3 regions of the Amycolatopsis sp. WAC 01416 genome follow, and region 3 is predicted to be linked to each of the others. Evidence: riboswitches for the same ligand, from Rfam matches in the RefSeq annotation. Region 3 holds a riboswitch; each other region holds the start of a gene.
What was found. Region 3 has a riboswitch for S-adenosylmethionine ahead of thrC (threonine synthase). Riboswitches for the same ligand answer to the same signal wherever they lie in the genome.
Positions count from the first base shown of each region.

Region 1: another riboswitch for S-adenosylmethionine. It lies ahead of DL990_RS17830 (methionine ABC transporter ATP-binding protein); the one in region 3 lies ahead of thrC (threonine synthase).
Region 2: another riboswitch for S-adenosylmethionine. It lies ahead of DL990_RS24200 (aminotransferase class V-fold PLP-dependent enzyme); the one in region 3 lies ahead of thrC (threonine synthase).

Region 1 is NZ_QHHX01000005.1:123,055-130,767, forward strand. Features, by position in the region: gene DL990_RS17810 (resuscitation-promoting factor) at 337-1,716, shown strand; gene DL990_RS17815 (DUF222 domain-containing protein) at 1,777-2,799, opposite strand; gene DL990_RS17820 (GNAT family N-acetyltransferase) at 2,945-3,529, opposite strand; gene rsmA (16S rRNA (adenine(1518)-N(6)/adenine(1519)-N(6))-dimethyltransferase RsmA) at 3,570-4,406, shown strand; SAM riboswitch class I at 4,654-4,744, shown strand; partial or broken gene DL990_RS17830 (methionine ABC transporter ATP-binding protein) at 4,955-5,965, shown strand; gene DL990_RS17835 (4-(cytidine 5'-diphospho)-2-C-methyl-D-erythritol kinase) at 6,088-7,053, shown strand; gene DL990_RS17840 (ABC-F family ATP-binding cassette domain-containing protein) at 7,121-7,713, shown strand, end outside.
Region 2 is NZ_QHHX01000007.1:89,012-96,724, reverse strand. Features, by position in the region: gene DL990_RS24215 (RluA family pseudouridine synthase) at 1-521, opposite strand, end outside; gene lspA (signal peptidase II) at 518-1,081, opposite strand; gene DL990_RS24205 (hypothetical protein) at 1,106-1,702, opposite strand; gene DL990_RS24200 (aminotransferase class V-fold PLP-dependent enzyme) at 1,722-3,095, opposite strand; SAM riboswitch class IV at 3,128-3,242, opposite strand; gene DL990_RS24195 (M23 family metallopeptidase) at 3,404-4,087, opposite strand; gene DL990_RS24190 (potassium/proton antiporter) at 4,219-5,697, opposite strand; gene DL990_RS24185 (helix-turn-helix transcriptional regulator) at 5,809-6,492, opposite strand; gene DL990_RS24180 (penicillin-binding transpeptidase domain-containing protein) at 6,536-7,713, opposite strand, start outside.
Region 3 is NZ_QHHX01000006.1:37,169-44,881, reverse strand. Features, by position in the region: gene DL990_RS20930 (VOC family protein) at 1-46, opposite strand, end outside; gene DL990_RS20925 (EamA family transporter) at 70-948, opposite strand; gene rpsT (30S ribosomal protein S20) at 1,308-1,568, shown strand; gene holA (DNA polymerase III subunit delta) at 1,621-2,604, opposite strand; SAM riboswitch class I at 2,740-2,872, shown strand; gene thrC (threonine synthase) at 2,885-4,150, shown strand; gene DL990_RS20905 (ComEC/Rec2 family competence protein) at 4,344-6,749, opposite strand; gene DL990_RS20900 (ComEA family DNA-binding protein) at 6,746-7,471, opposite strand; gene DL990_RS20895 (DegV family protein) at 7,618-7,713, opposite strand, start outside.

The DNA.
Region 1 (7,713 bases), on a different contig from region 3:
CGCAACCCGGCGAGGTTCGTTACTGTCCCGTGATCGTGCCGGTCGGTACCCGCTCATGCGGTTTCCGGCTGTTACGCCCACAGTCACGTCAGTGCACGTCGGGGAAGCGGGACCAGGAGAGGTACGGCCTGGAACCGTGACGATGGCGCTGGCTGCGGGTGTCGGACTTCTAGAGGTGTGCCGAAGTGCGCATCGAGACGAAGGACGTAGTGGAGTGGTTGTAGAGCTCCTCGACGTCTTGGGAAAGGGAACGACCCAGTGACTGGTAGCAGTAGGCAGGATGGCTCGCGCCTCGGCGCAGAGACGAACACCTTCGCTTCCTCCGGTTCGGTTGCCGTGCTCGACCGCGACACTCAGTACGGTCAGCTGGACTACTCCGACGATCCGCGCATCACGCATCAGGACGTCCTGGCCGCACTCGGCCCCGACGCAGACACCCTGATGGCAGAGATCGACGTCGACGTCGACGAGCTGATCCGTCTGATCAGCGCCGAGACCACCATGCTTCCGCCGATCGTCATTCCGGACGAGCTGGCCGAAGACCGCACCGCGGGCGCGCCGATGAAGGCCGCGACCAAGGACGAGGTCATTTCGAGCGCGACCCGCGTCTGGAAGAAGCGGTTCCTCAAGGGAACCGTCATGGCGGTGCTGCTCACCCTCGGCGGTGGCGGCGCGGCCGCGATGGCGATGAACAAGAGCGTCACGCTCGACATCGACGGCAAGCAGCAGACCGTCCACAGCTTCGGCGACACGGTCGGCGAGGTCCTCGAAGACGCCGGTCTTTCGGTCGGCGCGCACGACTCGCTCTCGCCCTCGCCGCAGGCCGAGGTAGGCGACGGCGGCGTCATCAAGCTGGAGCGCGGCCGCAAGCTCAACCTGATCGTCGACGGTGCGCCGCAACAGGAGTCCTGGGTCCGCGCGACCAACCTCGGCGACGCGCTGAACCAGCTCGGTCGCGCAGACCTCGCCAAGGCCGGCACCTGGACGTCGCTCCCGCAGAACGGTGAGCTGCCGCTCGAGGGCGCCACCGTCGAGGTCAAGACCCTCAAGAACGTCACGGTCTACGACGGCGCGAACGACCCGCGGAAGGTGCAGACCAACTCGGTCACCACCAAGGAATTCCTCGGTGAGCTCCGGATGACCCTCGGCCCGGACCACGAGGCCGTCGGCGGCCTCGACGTCAAGCTGATCGACGGCGCCGAGGTCCACATCAGCCGGACCGGCGTCACCATGGTCAAGCAAAACGAGGAAATCGCTCCGCCCGAGCAGAAGGTCGACGACCCGGAGCTCGAAAAGGGCAAGACCAAGGTCGAAGACCCGGGCACCCCGGGCCAGAAGACCGTGACCTACAAGGTCACCAACCGCAACGGCAAAGAGGTCGGCCGCGAGAAGGTCTCGGAAGAGGTCATCACCGAGGCCAAGCCCAAGATCGTCAAGGTCGGTACGAAGAAGCCCGCCGATCCGGTCATCGGGGACGCCGGCGCCTGGGATCGCATCGCGCAGTGCGAGTCGACCGGCAACTGGTCCGCCAACACCGGCAACGGCTACTACGGTGGCCTGCAGTTCAACAAGAGCACCTGGGATGCCTACGGTGGCGACCAGTACGCCGCGTACCCGCACCAGGCCAGCAAGGCCCAGCAGATCGCTGTCGCCGAGAAGGTCCGCGAGGACCGCGGTGGCTACGGCGCTTGGCCGCACTGTGGCAAGAAGGCCTGACCGCCAAATAGTTCTCCTTCCTAAAGGCCATCGTGTGGGTTCCGTCCCGCAAGGTGGCCTTCAGGCCGTTAAGGGCTCCTGCGGTGGTGTAGTGCCTCCGGATCTCGGTCTCGACAGTCGTGCCCACCAGCGAGGCGGCCGTATGTGGGCCACATTCCGGGATCGCTGAGCCGCACTGCCCTCTCGGACGCCTCCGTCACCACGGTGTGGGCTTTGGTAGCCCTGGGACCGTGCCTGGGGCGGTCTGGGACGGCTTACCGGGGTCTCGGCCGGCTCCGCGGGCGGAGGCTGCTCGGTGACCCGCTCCGACGCCTGCCGGGGCAACGGGATGTCCGGGCTGCTTTCCGCGAGATCGACGATCTCCGAGAGTGCGTCACCGCGTCTCTCCGCCGGCGTACGGTCGTCGGCTTCTCTGTTCGGAGCCGGATACGCCCGCGGCACCAGAAGCGCGTTCAGGCGGGCGCCTGTTTCGGGGTCGAGGTTGCCACGCAGGTCCCAACGACCGGTGCGCTTCTGACGCAACCAGAACTCGCTTCGCTGAAGTTTCGGACTGGGATCCTCTTTGGGGTTCCCGTCCGGGTCGAGATGCGCGAGCAACTCCGTCCCCGCCACCGTGACGTCGCGTGGTCTGGCGACGCAGGCGAGCTCGACCAGGCCCTTCTCGGCCTCGTGCCGCGTGCTCGCGGTGAGGTGGTCGGGCAGCCGCTTCATGACGGTGACGATCCGGTCGATGCCGGCCTCGGCCAGCGCTCCGGTGGAGGCCGCGGTACCGGTCAAAGGCGCGACGGGGTCGATCGACGTGCCGTCGCGCACCCGTCTCGAATTGAGCGCGACCGCTCGAGCGGTCACCTTCTGGGCCTCCGCTCGAGGAACCCGAGCCACATGCTCGTAAAAGACGGCGATCGAGTTGTATCCGTAGAGCTCACGGACACCACGGGACTCGATCTCGGCCAGGATCTGGCCGACTTCGGCGATCAGACGTCGCCCTTCGCGTAGCCGTGTCTGCAACTCGTCGAGAAGCAGTTCGGCGTCACCTTCCGGCAGGTTGAGCGGGAAGGCCTTGGGAATGTTTGTGCTGGTCATCCTTCGATTGTCGAGGCAGATTCGAACTAATGCACGGTATCGATCGGGTGGATGATCATTACCCTCCGGGGGCGCCGACCTGCGCGTATCACCCTGGAGTGGGATGGGTGTCAGTTCGAAACGCCACAAGGATGATGGGAGCGGATCACGTCGGACCCCTGCCTGAGGGGGTGAGCTGTTCCCACTCCTCGCGGAGCACCCCGTAGACGACGGCGTCGTGCACGCCGCCGGACCAGCGTCGAGCGCGCCGGAACCGGCCTTCTTCGACGAAACCCAGCCGTCGTCCGACGGCGATCATTCCCGGGTTCCCCGAGAACGTCGCGAAGTCCAGGCGCAGCGTGTCGGTGCGGGAGAACAGGTAAGTCGTCCACAGGCGCAAGGCTTCGGTGCCGAATCCGCCGCCCCAGTACCGCTCGTCGTAGATGACCAGCCCCATCCGCCGCCAGTCGGTCTGCCTGCTTTCCCAGTACCAGCTGACCCTGCCGATCAACCTGCCATCGCTCAGGTCGCACACGGCGAGGCTGGCGCGGGGATCGGGCCGTTCGGCGTTGGTGGTCGTGAGTTCGCTCGCCGTGGATGCGACAGCAGCTGCGGTCGGGGTGCCGAAGTAGGGCCCGTTGGTCGTGTGCCAAGGCCGCGCGGGATCGAGCAGGTCTTCGAGCGATCGGAGATCGGATGGCCGCCAGTCGCGCAGCCGGACTTTCTCACCTTCGAGTACGACGTCGTCCACCGGCCAATCGTGGCTTGCCGAGGCTGACTACGATTGTCGGGTGACTGAACTGCTCGGCCCTGCGGAGATCAGGGCGCTTGCGGCCGAGCTGGACGTACGTCCGACCAAGAAGCTCGGCCAGAACTTCGTGCACGATCCCAACACCGTGCGCCGCATCGTCGATCTTTCCGGGATCGGCGAAGGTGACGTCGTGCTGGAAGTCGGGCCGGGTCTCGGCTCGTTGACCCTCGGACTGCTCGCGACCGGTGCCGAGGTCGTCGCGGTCGAGATCGATCCCGTGCTGGCGAAGCGGCTGCCGGACACGGTGGCCGAACGAGGCGGGGCCGAAAGGCTGAAGGTCGTCGGTGCGGACGCTTTGCGGATCACGGCGGGCGACCTGCCAACGCAGCCGACCGCGCTCGTCGCGAATCTGCCGTACAACGTCGCGGTTCCCGTCGTGCTTCACCTGCTCGCCGAGCTGCCGTCGCTCACCAGCGGCCTCGTGATGGTCCAGACCGAGGTCGCGGATCGGATGGCGGCAGGCCCGGGGAGCCGGACTTACGGCGTGCCCAGCGTCAAGCTCGCTTGGTACGGGAAGACGCGCAAGGTCGCCGCGGTGCCCCGCGCGGTGTTCTGGCCGGTTCCGAATGTGGACTCCGCACTCGTCGCTTTCGAGCGGGGCGAAGTGGTGTCGTCCGTTGACCGGGAGCGGCTGTTCGCGGTGGTGGACGCCGCCTTCTCTCAACGGCGGAAGACTTTGCGTGCCGCGTTGGCGTCATGGGCCGGTTCCGCCGAACGCGCGGGGGAGCTGCTCGAAAAGGCGGGGATCGACCCCAAGACCCGCGGTGAGCAGCTGGATGTGCACGAGTTCGCTCGGATCGCCGCGGCGGCCGTCTGACCGACCGTGGAAGATGTGACCGGCACCGCGCCGACGCGAGTTGGTCAAGGTCAGCACGAGTGCGTAAGTCCTCTTCTAGATCTGCCCGAGTCCGGCACGTCTTAGCAGGCAGCGTCCTTGCCGAGGTCCAAGAGCACCTGTCGCTGTCTCAAAGTATGGGCAGCGAATCCTGTATGATGGACGCGACCAGACGTGTGATCTGCGCCTACGCGCTTGCTTTCATCCAGTGGGATCGGTTTTACTCAGTGAACCATCCCGAGCGACTGAGAGACCTGGCTCGCCGAAGTCGCAGCAACCACCCTCCACAGGGCAGGTGCTACAGCCAGGACCGATGGAGGCTGTGCCTAATGAACAGGGTCACCCACCCGCTCCTGCTGACCAGGCGACGCGTTGTCGATGAAGGTCGCCGCACGGTAAGTGCGTGTCGACGCTCCACCGTTACTGCCTGAGTTCTTTCCCTTATCTCTGAATCCGTCCGTTCCGGACGGTTACTCGGTGACGGTCGGCGCGCTCGAAAGATGCAGCGCCCCATGTGCATGGAGCCCTTCGTGATCACTGTCGAAAACCTGTCCAAATCCTTTCCCCTCAACGGAAATCCGGTCGTCGCCCTGCGCGATGTGAGCGTGGACATCCAAGCGGGCTCGCTATTCGGAGTCGTGGGTCCGGCCGGCTCCGGCAAGTCGACCCTCGCTCGTTGCATCGGCCTGCAGGAGCGCCCCGACCGCGGCGTCGTCCGGCTCGACGGCCTCAACACCGGAACCCTCGACGGACGGCGTCTTCGCGAGATCCGCCGCCAGGTCGGTGTCGTGAGCACCAAACCGGAATTGCTCGCCGAGCGCACCATCGCCGGCAACATCGCTTCGCCGCTCGAACAGCTCGGCCTCGACGGTCCGCAGCGCCGCAACCGGGTCGGCAACCTGCTCGACCTGGTCGGGCTCACCCCCCGGGCGGGGCAGCGGCCAGGCGACCTGACCGAGGGGCAGCTGCGCCGGGTGGCCATCGCCAAGGCTCTCGCCGCCGGGCCGTCCGTGCTCTTGGCCGACGACCCGACCGCGGGCGTGCAGCCCGAAGAGTCCGGCGCTGTCCTGACCGTGCTCGACCGGGCGCGTGCCGAGCTCGGAGTCACCGTGCTGCTCACCACTCCCGACGCCGGCGTGGTCCGCCGTGTCTGCGACGACGTCGCGGTCCTGGAGGCCGGGGCGATCATCGAACGGGGAACCGTGCTCGACCTGGTCTCCGACCCGAACAGCCGGACCGCGCAGGCGCTGCTTCCCGCGATCGAGACCGGGCGGGCACAGGCCTCGAAGTACGACCGCGCGGTGGACGTCGTGCTCGTCGGCTTCGCTTCGGTCGGTGCGCTGCTGCCGGAAGCCGCCGGTCGCTTCGACGTCGAACTCGCCACCATCGGCGGCGGTCTGACCCGGATCGGTGACACGCCGGTCGGCCGGTTCCGCCTCGGTGTGCGCGGTGAGCGCGCGGACGCCGCGCTCGCCTGAATCGCCGAACGCGGCGGCCACGTGACCCACCCGGTCCGCGGACCGCAGGGCGTCGCCGCCTGATTACTCCGCGAACGGGCCGTCCAGGACGAAAGCTGTCCGGGCGGCCCGTTTCGTGCCTGACTCGTCCCGTTCTCTTTTCTCCTGGTGACAGCACAAGTGGAGCGGCCACGTAGTCTTGACTGGTGCTCGCCGTCGTACCGCCTCCAGTGACCGTCAGGGTCCCCGCCAAGGTCAACCTGCACCTGTCGGTCGGTGACGTACGCCCGGATGGCTACCACGAGCTGGTGACCGTGTTCCAGGCGCTTTCCCTGACCGACGAGGTGACCGTCGCGGTCACAGAAGACCCCGGTGTCGAGGTTTACGGCGAAGGCGAAGGTGCCGTGCCGACAGGGGCCAACAACCTCGCCTGGAAGGCGGCGCAGGCACTGGCGGCCCACGTCGGCAAGGCGGACGGCGAGTCCAAGGTCCGAGTGGTGCTGCGTAAAGGCATCCCGGTAGCGGGCGGGATGGCCGGTGGCAGCGCCGACGCGGCCGCGACCCTGGTGGGCCTCGCGTCGCTTTGGAAGCTCGACATTTCCCGAGACGAGCTGGCCGGTATCGCCGCGAAGCTCGGCAGCGATGTTCCTTTCGCGCTCTACGGCGGAACCGCGTTGGGTACCGGTCGGGGCGAGCAGCTGGTGCCGGTCTTGTCGAGGCACACGTTCCACTGGGTTCTGGCGTTCGACCAGCGTGGTCTTTCGACTCCGCGGGTGTTCGGCGAGCTGGACAGGTTGCGTGAAGAAGGCAGCCCGCCTCGGATCGGTTCGCACACTCCGGTGGTCGAGGCGCTGGCGTCCGGTGATCCGCGGCAGCTGGCGTTGCTTCTCGGCAATGACCTGCAAGCGGCCGCTGTCTCGTTGCGTCCGGGACTGCGGCGCACGTTGCGGGCCGGGGTCAACGCCGGTGCGCTTGCCGGCACCGTGTCCGGATCCGGGCCGACCTGTGCCTTTCTGTGCGCGGACGCGCAGTCGGCCGTCGAGGTCGCCGCGGAGTTGTCCGGTGCGGGGGTCTGTCGCACGGTTCGTGTCGCGCACGGGCCGGTCCCCGGAGCCCGGCTGGTCGGCGGGGATGACGCGCCGCGACCGTCGCCGCCTCGGGTGCACGCATGAGGGTGTCCGAAATGGACACCGACTAATTCGTTGTGTTGCAAGCTTTTTGGAAAGGATCGGCTGAGGCATGGCCAACTTGGTCAACCTGGAGTCGGTGAGCAAGTCCTTCGGGGTGCGCCCGCTGCTCGACAGTGTTTCGCTCGGTGTGGCGGAGGGGCAGCGTATCGGCGTCGTCGGTCTCAACGGGGGCGGGAAGACGACGCTGCTGGAGGTCCTCGCGGGGATCGCCGAGCCGGATACGGGACGTGTCAGTCAAGTCCGGGGCTTGCGGATGGCCGTGGTCACCCAGCGGACCGAACTTCCCGACGGCAGCACGGTCGGAGATGTCGTTCTGGAGCGCTACGGCGCTGAGCACGAGTGGGCCGCTGACGCGCGAGTCAGGTCCATTATGGATGGTCTGGGAATTACCGCTCTCGGAATCGAGAAGGCGACGGCGAACCTGTCCGGTGGCGAACGGCGCCGCGTCGCGTTGGCGGCGGCCCTCACCGGTGAACTGGACCTCGTCGTGCTCGACGAGCCCACCAACCATCTCGACGTCGAAGGTGTGCGCTGGCTCGCGGATCACCTGCTCAACCGCAGGATCGCGGTCGTGGTCGTTACCCACGACCGGTGGTTCCTCGACACGGTCGCGAGTGTGACCTGGGAGGTCGCCAACGGTCG
Region 2 (7,713 bases), on a different contig from region 3:
ATGGCGTGGTAGCCCTTGTCGACGGTGCGTTCCTTGAACGCCCGCTTCAGCACGGTGTACGCGTGCTCGCTCTTCGCCACGACCATCACGCCGGTGGTGCCGGCGTCCAGCCGGTGCACGACGCCCTGGCGTTCGGCGGCGCCCGAGGTCGCGATCCGCAGCCCGGCGGCGGCGAGCCCGCCGACGACGGTCGGCCCGGTCCAGCCGGGGCTCGGGTGCACGGCGACGCCGACCGGCTTCGAGATCACCACGATGTCGTCATCGTCGTGCAGGATCTTCATGCCTTCGACGGGTTCCACGACGACCTCGATGGGCGAGGCCGGATCGGGCAGCGTCACTTCGAGCAGCCCGCCTGCGGTCAGCCGGTCCGACTTCCCGGCCTGCCTGCCGTCGAGCAGGATCTCGCCGGATTCGGCCAGTTCCGCCACGATCGTGCGGGAAAGTCCCAGCAGTTTCGCCAGCCCCGCGTCGACGCGCATGCCGTCGAGCCCATCGGGAACGGGCAACATCCGCGCGCTCATTCGCTCGCCGCTTTCTTCTTGTCTTTTGTGGATGTTCCGTCGTAGTCCTTGCCCAGCAAGGAAAGGATCACGATGAGCACGCCGCCGACACAGATCGCGGAGTCGGCGACGTTGAAGATCGCCCAGCCCTGCCCGTTCGGCGCGAACGCGGAGATCATGTCGACCACGTGTCCCTGCAGCGGGCCCGGCGCGCGGAAGATCCGGTCGGTGAGGTTGCCGAGCGCACCGGCCAGCACCAGGCCGAGACCGATCGCCCAGCCCACCGAGCGCAGCCGCCGGGACAGCCAGACGATGGCGATCACGACGGCGATCGCGACCAGCGCGAGCACCCAGGTGAGCCCGGTCGCCATCGAGAAGGCGGCGCCGGGGTTGCGTACCAGCTGGAAGTACACCAGCCCGCCGAGGAACTCGACCGGCTGCTTGCCCTCGAGCGTGGACACGGCGATCTGCTTGGTGAGGAGGTCGATCCCCCACAGCACCGCGGCGACGGCGAACACCACGGCGACGCGCTTCTTGGGCAGCGGCGGCGACGGTGGCGCGGTTTCGGGCTCTGTACTCACTCTCCCATTGTCCACTGAGCCTGCTCAGGCCTCCTCGGCGGCTGTCTTCGGCCTGCTCAGCAGGGCCGCGAACGCGCCGGCGAGCGCGACCAGCGACGACAGCACCAACGCGAGCTGCCCTCGCGCGAGCACGACCGCGCAGAGCACGAACGCCGCGGCCACGACGAGCACCAGCACGCTGCGCTCCAGCCAGGCGAGCCCGACCAGGCCGAGCGTCAGCAGAACCGCGCTCCGCGCGTCGCCGTCCATGTCGAGTTCCCAGTAGCCGACCAGATCCGCCAGCACGATGGCGACCAGCCCGCCGAGCGCGATCCCGGCGACCTTCCACCACCGAACGGTCTTCGCCCGGAACGCGTAGAACAGCACCGTGCCGAGGTAGACCGCGAGGACGGCGAACAGCCAGTTGTCCATCCTGCCCATGCCGACGACCGAAACCGCGGTCAGGGCCTCACGGCTCGTCTCCCCGCCGTGGACGGATCCGAACATGCCGCCGTTCGCGTACGGCGCATAGGCGAACCATCCCTCGGACCGGCGCGCGCCGACGGACAGGGCCACCACCGCCAGCTGGGCGAATCCCAGCAACGCCAGCGGAAACCAATAACGTGGTCGCTCGTTCCCCATGCGGGGTGAGGCTAGTGGGTCAGGCGCAGAACGGGGGCAGTTCCCGCGGATCGTTCTCCGGCACCCAGCGGCCCTCGGGCTTCTCGTACTGCCAGCGGGCGCCGCGGGCGACGATCTGGCGCAGCGCCAGCACGAGCCGGTCCACGTGTTCGGTGGTGCTGCCGAGGCCGAGGCTGACCCGGACGGCCTGCTGCCCGGTCGAACCGGCGGCGGAGATCAGCCGTTTGGTGGCGATGTGCGCGCAGAACGCGCCGTCCCGCACGCCGATGCCGTACTCCGCCGAAAGGACCGCGGCGAGCCAGCCCGGGTCGAACCCGTCGACGACGAAGCTGAGCGTGCCGACCCTGTCGACCGGCGCGTCGAACAGCCGCAGTTCGGCGAATCCGGGAACCGCGGCGAGACCGCGACGCAGCCGCGCCAGCAGTTCGTCCTCGTGGGCGACGATCGCGTCCCAGTTCCCGGCCAGTGTCTCGCAGGCGACACCGAGCGCGTAGACGCCGACGGTGTTGGGAGAACCGGCTTCGTGCCGCTCGGGGCCGGAATTCCAGACCACACCGAGGTTTTCGGAGTCACGGTTGACGAGCTTCGTCGCACCGCCACCGGCGAGGTACGGCTGGGCGGCGCGCAGCCAGTCGGCGCGGCCGATCAGCGCTCCGGCACCGAAAGGCGCGTACAACTTGTGGCCAGACAGCGCGACGTAGTCGACGTCCAGTTCACGCACCGAGATCTTCCGATGCGGGGCGAGCTGCGCCGCGTCGAGCGCGATCCGGGCGCCGTGCCGCCGCGCGACCGCGGCGATCTCCTTGACCGGCAACAGTTCCCCGGTCACGTTGGACGCGCCGGTGATGACCACCAGCCGCGGCCCCTGCGGGCAGTCCGCGAGTGCTTCGTCCACAGCGGACACCGCGGCGAGACGGGTGCGAGGGGTCTGGATCCGGCGGACGTTCGGGCCCCGCCACGGCAGCAGCGCGGCGTGGTGATCGGTGTCGAACACGACGACCGACGTGTGCTTCGGCAGGCTGCGCGCGAGAAGGTTGAAGGAATCGGTGGTGTTGCGGGTGAACACGACGGCGTCGGTCGACCGCGCGTCGACGAAGTCCCGCAGGATTCCGCGCGTGCGCTCGTAAAGCTTGGTGGAGATCTGCGAAGCGAACCCGGCGCCGCGGTGCACGCTGGCGTACCAGGGCAGGAATTCGTCGACGGCGGCCCGCACCTTGTCCAGACAAGGGGCGCTCGCCGCGTGGTCGAGGTTGGCGTATCCGATATGGTCATTGCCGCCGCCGGTCACCAGCGGGACCCGCAGCTCGGCACACGCGACCGTCGGGATTTCGTGTGTGGCAACGGTTTCCGCGACAGCGGCGGGAGTGTTCGTGCGTTCGAGAGCGAGAGTCATCGTCATCCTCCGGGCCAGGGGACCCGACGAGGATCCCGCGCTTGCCCGTCGCACCACGCGACGAGCCAGGTCCTCACCCGGGGCACCCCACCGCGGAAGGAGGGTTGCCGGTCAGCTAGCCGGGGCTTGACGCTGACACTCGTGACCTACGGACGAAGTTAGCGGACGGGCAGGCGATCGAGCCACCCCTCGTCCGCATCTTGAGACGCCGCTCACGTGCTCCGCAAGCGAGGAAACCCGCAATTCGGCACCTGATCGCGCTGGTTCGCGGCCCGGACCATCGCAACCAGGTGCCGAATTGCGGCAGGTCAGGCGCGGAATCGGCCGGGCAGCGGGACGATCGCGCGGGAGGACACCTCGGTCGCGGTCCCCGAGTACTGATCGGTGCCCGCGGTGAACTGCCAGCCGCCGAAGGTCTTGCCGTCGACGGCCTCGCCGTAGGCCGCCGCGACCTTGGTGGAGACCTCGTCGTAGGACATGCCGTTCCAGTTGCCCGCGCCGACGCCGAAGTCGCGCGAGTCGCCGCCCTGCGGGGCGGCCGCGGGCAGCGTCCACAGGGTGAAGTGCACGTGGGCGCCGGTGCTGCTGCCACCGCAGGGCAGCGCGTTACCGGTCCGGCCGAGTGCGTCGCCAGGGGCGACCTTCTGGCCGTCGGTGACCGCGATGCCTTCCAGGTGGTAGTACCCGGTCCGCCAGCCGCCGTCGTGGTCGACGGTCACCCAGTCGCCGCCGTCGCAGTGCTGGATCCGGACCGTGCCCGCCAGCGGGGCGCGAACGGTCCGGTCGCCGGGGCTGAAGTCGATGGCGTTCTTCACGCCGGAGGTCCCGTTGTCCGAGTGGATCCCCGCCGAGTAGACCGACTGGCCTGTTTCGAAGGGCAGCCCGAACACGGGAAACGCGCCGGCCGCTGTCGCCACCGGGGCGGTGAGAACCACCCCGACGAGTGCCGCGGCGACCCCCAGACCGGCGAACCGCACAGGAAGTTTCGTCACCTTGCGTACTCCTTACCCCGCGACACTCACCCATTCGATGGAGTCGATTGCCGGGAAAGTAATCCAAAAGGAGGACGCAAGGGAAGAATTATCTGAGATCAACCGACGAACAGCTGGTGCCGGGCCGTGACCTACTGGCCGGATTCGCCCTTCCACCTGGCGAGGCGTCCGGCGCGGTCGACGGCCCGCAGGCGCCGCTCGGCCGCGTCACGGACTTCGGCGGTGGTCACGACGAGTAACTGATCCCGTTCCTGGAGCCGGGTGTTCTTGTTGGGCGTGAAGCCGGCGCCGTCGCGGACGAGGAGGCTGATCGTCGCCCCGATGGGCAGCCGTAGTTCGGCCAGGTAGACGCCGTGCATCTTGGATCCGGCGTTGATCCGGACCTGCAGGAGTTCCGCGCCCATCTCGTCGAGCGGGGCGGAGTCGACGTCGATCTCGTGCGCTTCGGTGTGCTGGGCGAGTCCGAGCACGCGCGCGAGCGGGGTCAGCGTCGCGCCCTGGAGCAGCGTCAGCACGATGACCAGCACGAACACCGCGTCGACCAGCTCCTGCGCGCCGGGCACCCCCGACGACAGGGGGATCAGCGCGAGCACGATCGGGACCGCCCCGCGCAAGCCCGCCCAGGACAGGAACACCTGTTCTCGCCAAGGGATCTTGAACGGCAGTGCCGAGAGCACCACCGACAACGGACGGGCGAGCAACAACACGACCGCGCCCGCGACCAGGCCCTGGACCAGGCTTTCGAGGATCCTGCTCGGCGAGGCGAACAGGCCGAGCAGCACGAACAGCCCGATCTGCGCGAGCCAGCCGAGCCCCTCGGCGAAGGACAGCGTGTCCGACCGGTGCGGCAGCTTCGAGTTCCCCAGCACCAGTGCCGCGACGTAGGTGGCGAGCAGGCCCGACGCGTGGGCGAGCTGACCGCTCGAGTACGCCACGACGCAGACCGCGACCGTGGCCAGCGGGTACAGACCGGTGGCGGGAAGCGCCGCCCGGCGCAGCGCGAACGCCCCACCCCAGCCGAACGCGAGGCCGATCACCAGGCCGGCGGCCAGTTCGTAGACCACCAGCAGCGGCAGCGACCAGTCGACGGTCGCGCCCTCGGCCAGCACGACGACGGCGATGTAGGCCGGGGCGTCGTTGATCCCCGACTCGATCTCCAGCGCGCCGACCAGCCGTTTGCCGATCCCCGCCGATCTCAGCACGGAGAAGACCGCGGCGGCGTCGGTCGAGGCCAGCACCGCGCCCCACAGCAACGCCATCCGCCAGTCCAGGCCCAGCAACCAGTGCAGGGCCGCGCCGGTGACCGCGATACTCACCACGACGGCCACTGTGGACAGTGCGATTCCGATGCCCAGCGACGGTTTCACGGCCGTCCAGCGGGTGGTGAGGCCACCCTCGGAAAGGATCATCACCAGCGCGGCGAGGCCGAGTGACTGGGTGAGCTCGGGGTTGTCGTACTGGATGCCGAACCCGGCTTCGCCGAGCAGGACCCCCATCCCCAGGTACAGCAGCAGCGAGGGAAGGCCGACCCGGATCGACACCCGGACGGCGATCACGGCGACGAGGAGCACCGCACCACCGGTACCGAGAATGAGCGGGAGCTGCTCCATGTCGCCTCCCGTCCGGCCGCCGTGAGGGCTCCAGAATAGTGAGGCGGTGGTCGTCACTCGTTCGTGTACCGGCCGAAAAGCGTCCGGATAGCCTGTGTTACAGACTGTCCACTAGGGACTGCGCAGGGCCACCAGGTCGACACCGAGGTCCGCGAACGGTTTCTCCGCCGCGGGCAGGACTTTCACCGCGCGGTTGCCCTCACGGGACAACCAGCCGGCACTCACTGCGTGAGACAGTAGCGCCGCGGGGGCCCGGCCCGCCAAATGATCACGCCGGACCGTCCAATCCAGACAGTCGCGCAGTATCGGGCGGCGGCCGTCGGCGATCTCCACCCCGAGCCCGCCGAGCACCTCGCGTCCGCGACCGGTCAGCGTCAGGCCGTCGGCTTCGTCGATCAGCCCGCCGGCGAGCATCCCGTCCCGCAGCGCGACGCCGACCCTCCCGGCGAGGTGGTCGTAGCAGGTCCGGGCGAACTCCAGCCGTTTCACCCGCACCGACGAACGCAATCCCTTCACCGGGCGGTGCTCGGCATGCTGCGCCAGATGCTCGATCAGCTCCGCCACCCGGGGGTCGGCTATCCGGACGTAACTGTGCCGTCCCTGTTTCACCCGCACGACGAACCCGGCCTCGGTCAGCTTCGTCACGTGCTCGCTCGCCGTCGACGCGGCCACCTCGGCCGCGCCTGCCAGCTCCGTCACCGTCCAGGCGCGCCCGTCGAGCAGCGCGAGGCACATCGACGCGCGACTCGGATCGGCGAGCACGGCCGCGACCTCGGCCAGTGCGATCGTTTCCATGCGTTCACCGTAGAAGACCCACGCTTCGGCGAGGGCCGAAACGTCAGCCGGCCAGGAACTTCGCCGCCAGCTGCACCGCGGGCTTGGAGTCGTTGGCACCCTCGAGCATGACGGCGAAGGCGATGTCCCCGCGGTAGCCGACGAACCAGCCGTTGGCGTCGGCACCCGAACCGAACTGCGCCGTCCCCGTCTTGCCGAAGACCGCGCCGCTGCCCTTCAACGCCTTCGCGGTCCCTGTCGTGCAGACCTCGCGCATCATCGCGCGGACCTGGTTCAACACCCCGGCGGACGGAGCCTGGTAACCGGCGTTGACCTTGGTCTCCAGCCCCTGCCACAGCTTCGGCACCACCGGTTTCCCCGTGGCGACCGTCGCGGCCATGAGCGCCGCGCCCAGCGGGCTGACCTGCACCCTTCCCTGACCGATCCCGGCCTCGACCTGCTCGTCGCCGCTACCGGACGACTCCACCTTGCCGGTCTCGGTGGCCAGCCCCGGGATCTCGAAGTCGGCGTTGAGGCCGAACTGGCTCGCGGCCTTCGCGAGGCCGTCCGCGGGCAGTTGTCCGGCGAGCCGCCCGAAGGTCGTGTTGCACGACGCGGCGAACGCCGTCTTCAGCGACACCGTCCCCAGGTCGAACCCGTTGTCGTTCTTGAGCGTGCGGGTGCCGATCTGCTCGCTGCCCGGGCAGGCCACCGGCGAGTCGGCGGAAACCCCGCCCTGCTGCAACGCCGCGGCCGCCGTGGCGATCTTGAAGGCCGAACCCGGCGCGTAGAGACCGCTGAGCGCCTTCGGCTGGTTCCCGGCGGCGGCGTTCTGCGCGATCGCCAGCAGTTCGCCCGACGTCTTCATCGCGACGATGATCGCCGATCCGCCGAAGCCGTCGACGGCTTTCTGCGCGGCGGCCTGTGACGCCACGCTCAACGTCGAGACCAGCGGTTTTTCGGTCTCGGCAGCCTGTCCGAAGAGCGTTTCGACCGGTTTGCCGGAGGCGTCGACGCGCGACACCGTGACGGTGGCCGGAGTCCCGGTGCCGCCGTTCTGCTCGGAGGCGACCTTGGACAGCGCCCCCTGCAGGATCGGCGCGACACCGGCCGAGTCACCGCCGACGAGGGCCTTGCCGTCCCGGTCGGCCACGACCGGTTTGGCCGAAACCGGAGCGACGGAAAGCCGCTGCCCGGCTTCGAGCTTCGGGTGGATCGCCGACATCGCCCAGCGGACCACCC
Region 3 (7,713 bases):
CGAGGTCCTTCGGGTGGATCAGCACCCTGCTGCTCAGCACGTCCATGACCCCATCCCTACCGGACGGGTTCAGGCCATCGCAATCGCGGTGATCCCGGCCAGCACCACCGCCGACCCGGCCAGCCTGCGGACGGCGTTCGCCTCCCCCAGTACCAGCCAGGCGGCGAGGCCGCCCAGGACGATGCTCAGTTCGCGCGCGGGTGCGATGAGGCTCACCGGAGCGATCTGGAGGGCGTAGAGGACCAGCAGGTAGGCGACCGGTGAGAGCAGGCCGACGATGAGGATTTCGCGCTTGTGCTCGCGCCACAGCCACGCGACCTCCTCGCGGTCCTTCAGCGCGTACGGCGCCATGAGCAGGCTCTGCACGATCGCACCGGTTCCGAAATAGATGATCGGCGGGACACCGAGGCCGGTGACCGAATGCGCGTCCCACAGTGTGTAGGCGGCGATCGTGACCCCGGTCAGCAGTCCGTAGGCCACGCCTTTGCGGCGAGCGACGCGATCGGCGGCGTCGGCATGCGCCGGTGCGCGTCCGGTACCGATGACCAGCACGCCGGCGATCACGAGGAACGCGCCGATCAGGCCGAGCACCCCTGGCCGCTCGCCGAGCAGCACGACGGCCGCGAGCACCGAGAGCAGCGGCCCGGTACCGCGGGCGACGGGATAGACGACGGACAGATCGCCGACGGCGTAACCCCGTTGGAGGACGATCCCGTAGGTGACGTGGAACACCGCCGTAACCACGGCCGCGAACAGGCAGGTCCACTGTGGACGTTGCGGCTCCACCGCCAGTGAGACCGCCATGACGGGTACGAGAAGGATCGCGGAGAGGCTGTAGTAGGCCCAGACGAACCGGGCTCCGCCACGGCGGATCCGCTTGGCTGCCAGATTCCAGCCCGCGTGGATGACTGCGGCGATGACGACCAAGGACAGAGCGGTGGCGTTCACGGCGGACCTTCCCGTTTTCCGCGCATGCGGAAAACACCGGTCCTCCAGGCTTTTGTCCCGTCAGATGAACGGCAGCGCTTCCGGCCCCGCCGATGGTGCCGCTCGGACCTGTCCCCTCTGCCCTGATTATGTGTTTCGCTGAACGGGCAGGCGGCGGAACCCTAGGCACTACGATCTTCACCGTACCGCAATCCCCCCTCCCCAGGCGGCCGTGAGCGGCCCCGGGGCGGCTGTTAAGATTGCCTCTCACCGTCGTGTGGCATTCCGTCATGGAGGAAACCCGCGCCGCTCTCACGAGCATGCAGGGCCGGTCACAGCGCGGCGGCGAAACCACCGAGAGATTCAAGAGGAGCGCCCCCGTGGCCAACATCAAGTCGCAGATCAAGCGCATCACCACCAACGAGAAGGCGCGTCAGCGCAACCAGGCGATCCGGTCCTCGGTGAAGACCGCGATCCGCAAGTTCCGCGAGGCAGCCGACGCCGGCGACAAGGCCAAGGCCCTGGAGCTGCAGAAGGACGCGGCCAAGAAGATGGACAAGGCTGTGACCAAGGGCGTTCTCCACGCCAACCAGGCCGCCAACAAGAAGTCCGCGCTCGCGAAGCGCGCGAACTCTCTCTGATCGGCTTTCGAAGGGCCCCGGCGACTCACGTCGCCGGGGCCCTTCGCCATGTTCAGCGGCTTGTACCGTGGGCGTCGACGACCTCAAGCACGGCGCGTTCCAACGCGTACTCCGGGTTGGCCGCGACCCCCTTGACCTCGGCGTTGAGCCGGGCGACCACCCGCATCGCGGTGGCCAGACCGTCCTGACCCCAGCCTCGGGCCTGCCCCTGCGCCTTGCGCACCTTCCACGGCGGCATCCCCAGCTCGCCGGCCATCTGGTTCGGGTTCCCGCGACCGGCGCCGGACACCCGCGCGATCGTCCGGACCGCGTCGGCGAGAGCGTCGGCGACCAGCACGTGCGGCACGCCCAGTTGCATCGCCCAGCGCAGCGATTCGAGCGCCGCGGCCTTGTCACCGGCGACGGCCTTTTCGGCGACGGCGAATCCGTTCACGTCCGCGCGGCCCCGGTGGTAGCGGCGGACCGCCTGCTCGTCGACCGTTCCGCCCGCGTCCGCGACGAGCTGGGTCGCGGCCGACGACAACTCACGCAGATCCGAGCCGACCGCGTCGATCAGCGCGAGCACGGCCGCACCGTCGATCTTCCCGCCGACCCGGCGGACCTCGTTGCGGACAAAGGATTCCCGCTCAGCGGCCTTGGTCAGTTTCGGGCATTCGACGACCTCCGCCCCTGCCTTCTTCAAGGCGGCGGGGAGCGCCTTCGCGGCCTTGCTCCGACCGCCTCCGCTGTGCACGACGACGAGCACGATGCCGTCGGCGGGCGCCTTGACGTAGGCCATCACCCCGTCGGCGAGCTCCTGCGAAATGTCCTGCGCCGATTCGAGGACGATCACCCTGCCTTCCGCGAACAGCGAGGGGCTGACCATCTCCGCGAGCGCCGGGACTGTGAGGTCCGACACCCGGATCCGGGTGAGATCCGCCGTCGGATCGGCGGCTTTGGCCGCGTCCGAAGCGCCGCGGACCGCGCGTTCGATCAGCAGCTCTTCCTCACCGAGAACCAGGACCAGCGGCGATGGGGCGGAAGCTTGCGTCGTCACGGTGACGATCCTGCCACTCGTCCTCTCGTGTGCTTTGTCCGGTGATGTGTTCCGGGCACGGTGGCCCCACCTGAGGCTCATGTCGTACGGTGTTGGCGAGGCGACGCGATGACACGCGTGCCGACAATCGAATACCGCTCATCCAGAGGGGCAGAGGGAACGGCCCGACGAAGCCCCGGCAACCGGCGTCAGCCTGTCATTCCGCGATCGCGGGATAGCTGACGAACACGGTGCCAATTCCGGCCCGCCACGGCGGGGCAGATGAGGAAAGGACCTCGCGATGACCGCAACCCTCGGCACGACCTCCACCACCAAGACCCCGGATCTCGGACCGGCCGTCGAACTGGTGTCGAAGGAAGAGGGACACCGGCAGCCGCTCGCCCCCGAATTCGTTTCCGCCGAGGACTTCTCGCCGCTCGAAGTCGCCTACGACTTCGGCCGCGTGCGCCGCGAGGACATCGAAGCCGGACCGAAGAACATCTGGCGCTACAAGAAACTCCTTCCCGTTCCGTCGAACGTCGAAGAAATCCCCAACACCGAACCCGGCGCCACCCGGCTCATCCAGGCCGACAGGCTCGCGAAAGCCTTGGGCGTCAAGAAGGTCTGGGTCAAGGACGACACCGGCAACCCCACGCACTCGTTCAAGGACCGTGTGGTCGCCGTCGCGCTGGCCGCCGCCCGCGAATTCGGCTTCGACGTGCTCGCCTGTCCGTCGACCGGCAACCTGGCCAACGCCGTCGCCGCCGCGGCGGCCCGCGCCGGCTGGCGGTCGGTCGTGCTGATCCCGAAGACCCTCGAGCGCGCGAAGATCCTCACCACCGCCGTGTACGACGGCGACCTGATCGCGGTCGACGGCAACTACGACGACGTGAACCGGCTCGCCACCCAGCTCGCCGCCGAGCAGGAGAGCTGGGCGTTCGTCAACGTGAACGTCCGGCCCTACTACTCCGAAGGCTCCAAGACGCTGGCCTTCGAGGTCGCCGAACAGCTCGGCTGGCGGCTCCCCTCCCAGATCGTGGTCCCGATCGCCTCCGGTTCCCAGCTCACCAAGGTGGACAAGGGTTTCCGCGAGTTCGGGCAGCTCGGTCTCGTCGACGAGACGCCGTACAAGGTGTTCGGCGCGCAGGCCACCGGCTGCTCCCCCGTCTCGGCGGCCTTCCGTGCGGGCCACGACGTCGTCCAGCCGGTCAAGCCGGACACGATCGCCCGGTCGCTCGCGATCGGCAACCCGGCCGACGGCCCCTACGTCCTCGACGTGGTCAACCGCACCGGCGGCGCGATCGAAGACGTCACCGACGAAGAGGTCGTCGAGGGCATCCGGCTGCTCGCCCGCACCGAGGGCGTCTTCACCGAGACCGCCGGTGGGGTCACCGTCGCGACGGCCAAGAAGCTCATCGAGACCGGCAAGCTCAACCCGGACGAGGAGATCGTCCTGCTGATCACCGGTGACGGCCTGAAGACCCTCGATGCCGTCGAGGGCAAGATCGGCCCGAAGGCCACCGTCAGCGCCTCAGCCGACGCGGTCCGCGAAGCACTCGGCATCTGAGACCTGTTGGCGGAGCTGAGGACGGGTTCGCTAACAGGACATAACGCGTGAACCCGCCCTGGCCGAAGGCCCGCTATCGCGGTGGCAGGACGCCCTGACCGCCCATAAGGACGTGTTCAACCAGATCGCGTCCTGTCGACGTCGATCGCGGCGCGGATTCACCGACAGGCACTGAGTTCCCGCCCGGCCCGCCTCAAGAACGAGGCGGGCCGCGGGGCTCACCCCGGCGCAGCAAGGCAAGTCCCCGCGCGTCGGCGACGACCGCGGTGTCGCCGTCAGTGTCCGTTCTGGCGATCGACGCGCCGACCGTGGCCAGATTGTCCAAAGTGGACTTGTTCGGATGGCCGTAGGTGTTTCCGGCCCCGACACTCACCAACGCCACCCTCGGTGCGACGGCGTTGAGGAAATCCGGTGCCGTGTAACGGCTTCCGTGATGCGGGACTTTCAGGATCTCGGCTTGCAGATCGGTACCCTCGGCCATCAGGTCGGCCTGCGCGGCGAGCTCGACGTCGCCCGTCAGCAGTAGCCTGCCCGCCGGGGTACCGGCGCGCAGGACGACCGAGCCGTTGTTGATCACCGTGCCGTCCTGTTCGAGGACCGAACGCCGGGTGACATACCGCGGCCCCAGTACGTCGAGCGACAGCCCCGGCCAGTCCAGCCGCTGCCCGATTCCCAGCTCCAGCAAGGGAATCCCGCGGCGTGCGGTCTCGTCCGCGACCTGTTGCCACGCCCAGGCGGGAGCCCGGCCCGGGCCGACGGCGACCGCACCGACCGACCGGCCCTCGAAGACGGATTCGAGGCCGCCGATGTGGTCGGCGTGCAGATGACTCAACACGATCAACGGAACACGATCCACGCCGAGCCTGCGCAGGCATTCGTCGACCGGTCCCGGTTCCGGCCCGGTGTCGACCAGGACCGCTCTGCCCGGCTCGCCCGTGGCGAGGGCTACGGCATCCCCCTGTCCGACGTCGCAGGCGATGGCACTCCACGACGCCGGTGGCCAGGCCGGTGCCAGCACCCGCATCGGTACGAAGACGAGCAGACCGGCGGCCAGCGCGACCGCCAGCAAGATCCTGGCGTGGCGCAGCCGGACGACGACGAGCACCACGACGAGCAGGCCGGCCGCCAGCAGCCCACCCCACCAGCCATCCGGCCAGTCCACGACCGCACCCGGCGCCCGGGCGCCGTGGCGGGCCACGGTGATGAGCCAGCTCGCCTCGGGTTCGGTCAGGCGGACCAGCAGCCTGCCCGCCGACGGCCACCACGGTCCGACGACGGTGGCGAGCACGCCGAACACGGTGGCCGGGGCGACCACCGGCGCGGCGAGCACGTTGGTCACCACCGAGACGAGACTGACCGATCCCGCCATGCCCGCGATGACCGGCGTCGTCACCACGAACGCGGCCAGCGGGATGGTCAGCCCCTCGGCGTAGCCTGCCGGAACTCCGCGTCCGACCAGCCACTCGGCCCACCGCGGTGCCAGCAGGACGAGCCCGGCCGTGGCCAGCACCGAAAGCGCGAACCCGAAGTCCGCGGCCATGGCCGGATCGGCCACGACGAGCCCGGCGACCGCGAACGCCAGCGCGGGCAGCGCCGAACCCCGGCGCCCCAAGGCCAGCGCCAGCAGCCCGACCGCCCCCATCACTCCGGCGCGGAGCACGCTGGGTGCGGGCCCGGCGAGGACCACGAACCCGGCGAGCCCCGCGGCGGCCGCGGCGGCGGACGTCCGCGGCCCGACCCGGAGCACCCTCAGCAGGAGAAGAATCGAGCCACAGACGATCGCCACGTTCCCACCGCTCACGGCCATCAGGTGGGACATGCCGGAGTCCGTGAACTCGCGTTCGACCCTCGGGGACAGCGTGCTCGTGTCCCCCACGACCAGTCCTGGCACCAGACCGGCCTGCTCCTCGGGGAGGACGGCGCACAACTCCCGGAGCCCGGTGCGCAGCGATTCCGCGGCTCGCTGCCACCAGGGCGCCGGTCCGAGGGCCGACGGCGGACCTCGCACCGAGAGGACCGCGACCGTGAGCTCGGCCCCCTTCGCCGGTGCGAGCCGCCCGGAGGCGGTGACCTGCTGCCCGGGCAGCAGGTCCGTCCACCCCTCGGCGGGAGCGAGCAGGAGGATCCGGCCGGCCGAATCCACCACCCGCTCACCCGTCACCACGGTGTCCACCGTCGCGGCGATGACCACCAGGCGGGTGCCTGCCCGGCGATCGGCGTATCCAGCACCGCGGACCGGACGTGGCCGCTCGGTGACCACCACCCTCGTGGTGACTTCGCTCCCCCGTGCGGCGGCGGCACGGAGGTCGTCGTGCTCGGCGGCCCGGATCCGCAGCGCCACCGGACCGGCGGTGAGCGCGCCGAGGACCGCGAGCGCGCCGAGGCCCACCACCCACCGGGACGCCGTCCGGCGGGCACGGACACCGGCGGTGATCGCGAGCACCACGGCGGCCGCACCGCAGAGCATCGTGATCCACCAGCCGCCCAGCAGCCCGGAAAGAGTGCCGAGCCAGGCCGTCGCCGCGGCCGGTACCAGCCGCAGGTCCTGCCCTCGCCACGACGCGGTGTCCACTTCGGACGGATCGGCGGACGGGTTCATCCGACGGACACCAATTCCCGGACCTTCTTGAATTTAGATTCGCCGATCCCTTCTACTTCACGGAGTTGCTCGACACTGGTGAACCCGCCGTGCCCGGACCGCCAGTCGACGATGCGCTTCGCCATCACCTCGCCGACCCCGGGCAGGGTGTCGAGTTGCTCGGCCGTGGCCGTGTTCAGGTCGAGCTTCCCCACCGGTGCCGCCATTCCGGCCGCGGCCGGAACGGGGACGCCGACGGCCACCTGCTCGCCATCGGTGAGCCGCCTGGCCAGGTTCACCCCGGTCAGATCCGTTCCGGGCTGTGGCCCACCGGCCGCCGTGAGGGCATCGGCGACCCGTGCGCCCGGAGGGATCGTGACCAGGCCGGGTTTGAGCACCCGGCCGACGACGCTGACCACCAGAGGCGCCTTGGCCGCCGCGGCGGCGGGGGCGTCTCCGGCGGCCTTCGCCGACGGCAGGGGCGGCGCGGTCTCCGCCCCTGGCCGGTGTCCGAACAAGGCGATCGCGCCGGTCACGATCACGGCCACCGCGATCAGCACGGCCGCCACGGCGAGCCACCGCCGGTTCACCGGGATCCCGTCCGCCGTGAACCGGGCGGGCACCCAGCGGCGGGCGAGCCTGCCCACGGGCGGGCCCTGGCTGGGCGACGACAGCTGCGCGGTCAGCCACGCCAGCCTGGCGTTGACGGAGGGACCCGATGGACGGGCGGTTTGGTCGAACACGTGAACGACGCTACGGAGCGGGGATGGCGGGCGGCAGTGGCAAATCCCGGGGCTGTGGACAAGTGGGGTGTTGTGGACAACTCGGCCCCAGCCGAGGCCTGATCACCGGTTTCCGTCGGTGCCGTATGAGACCCTGGCGGACTGCCCTAGCCCGCGCGCTGGATCACGACACCGAGCACACCGGGGCCGGTGTGGGCCCCGATGACCGCGCCGATCTCCGAAACCACGCACCCCTCCGGGCA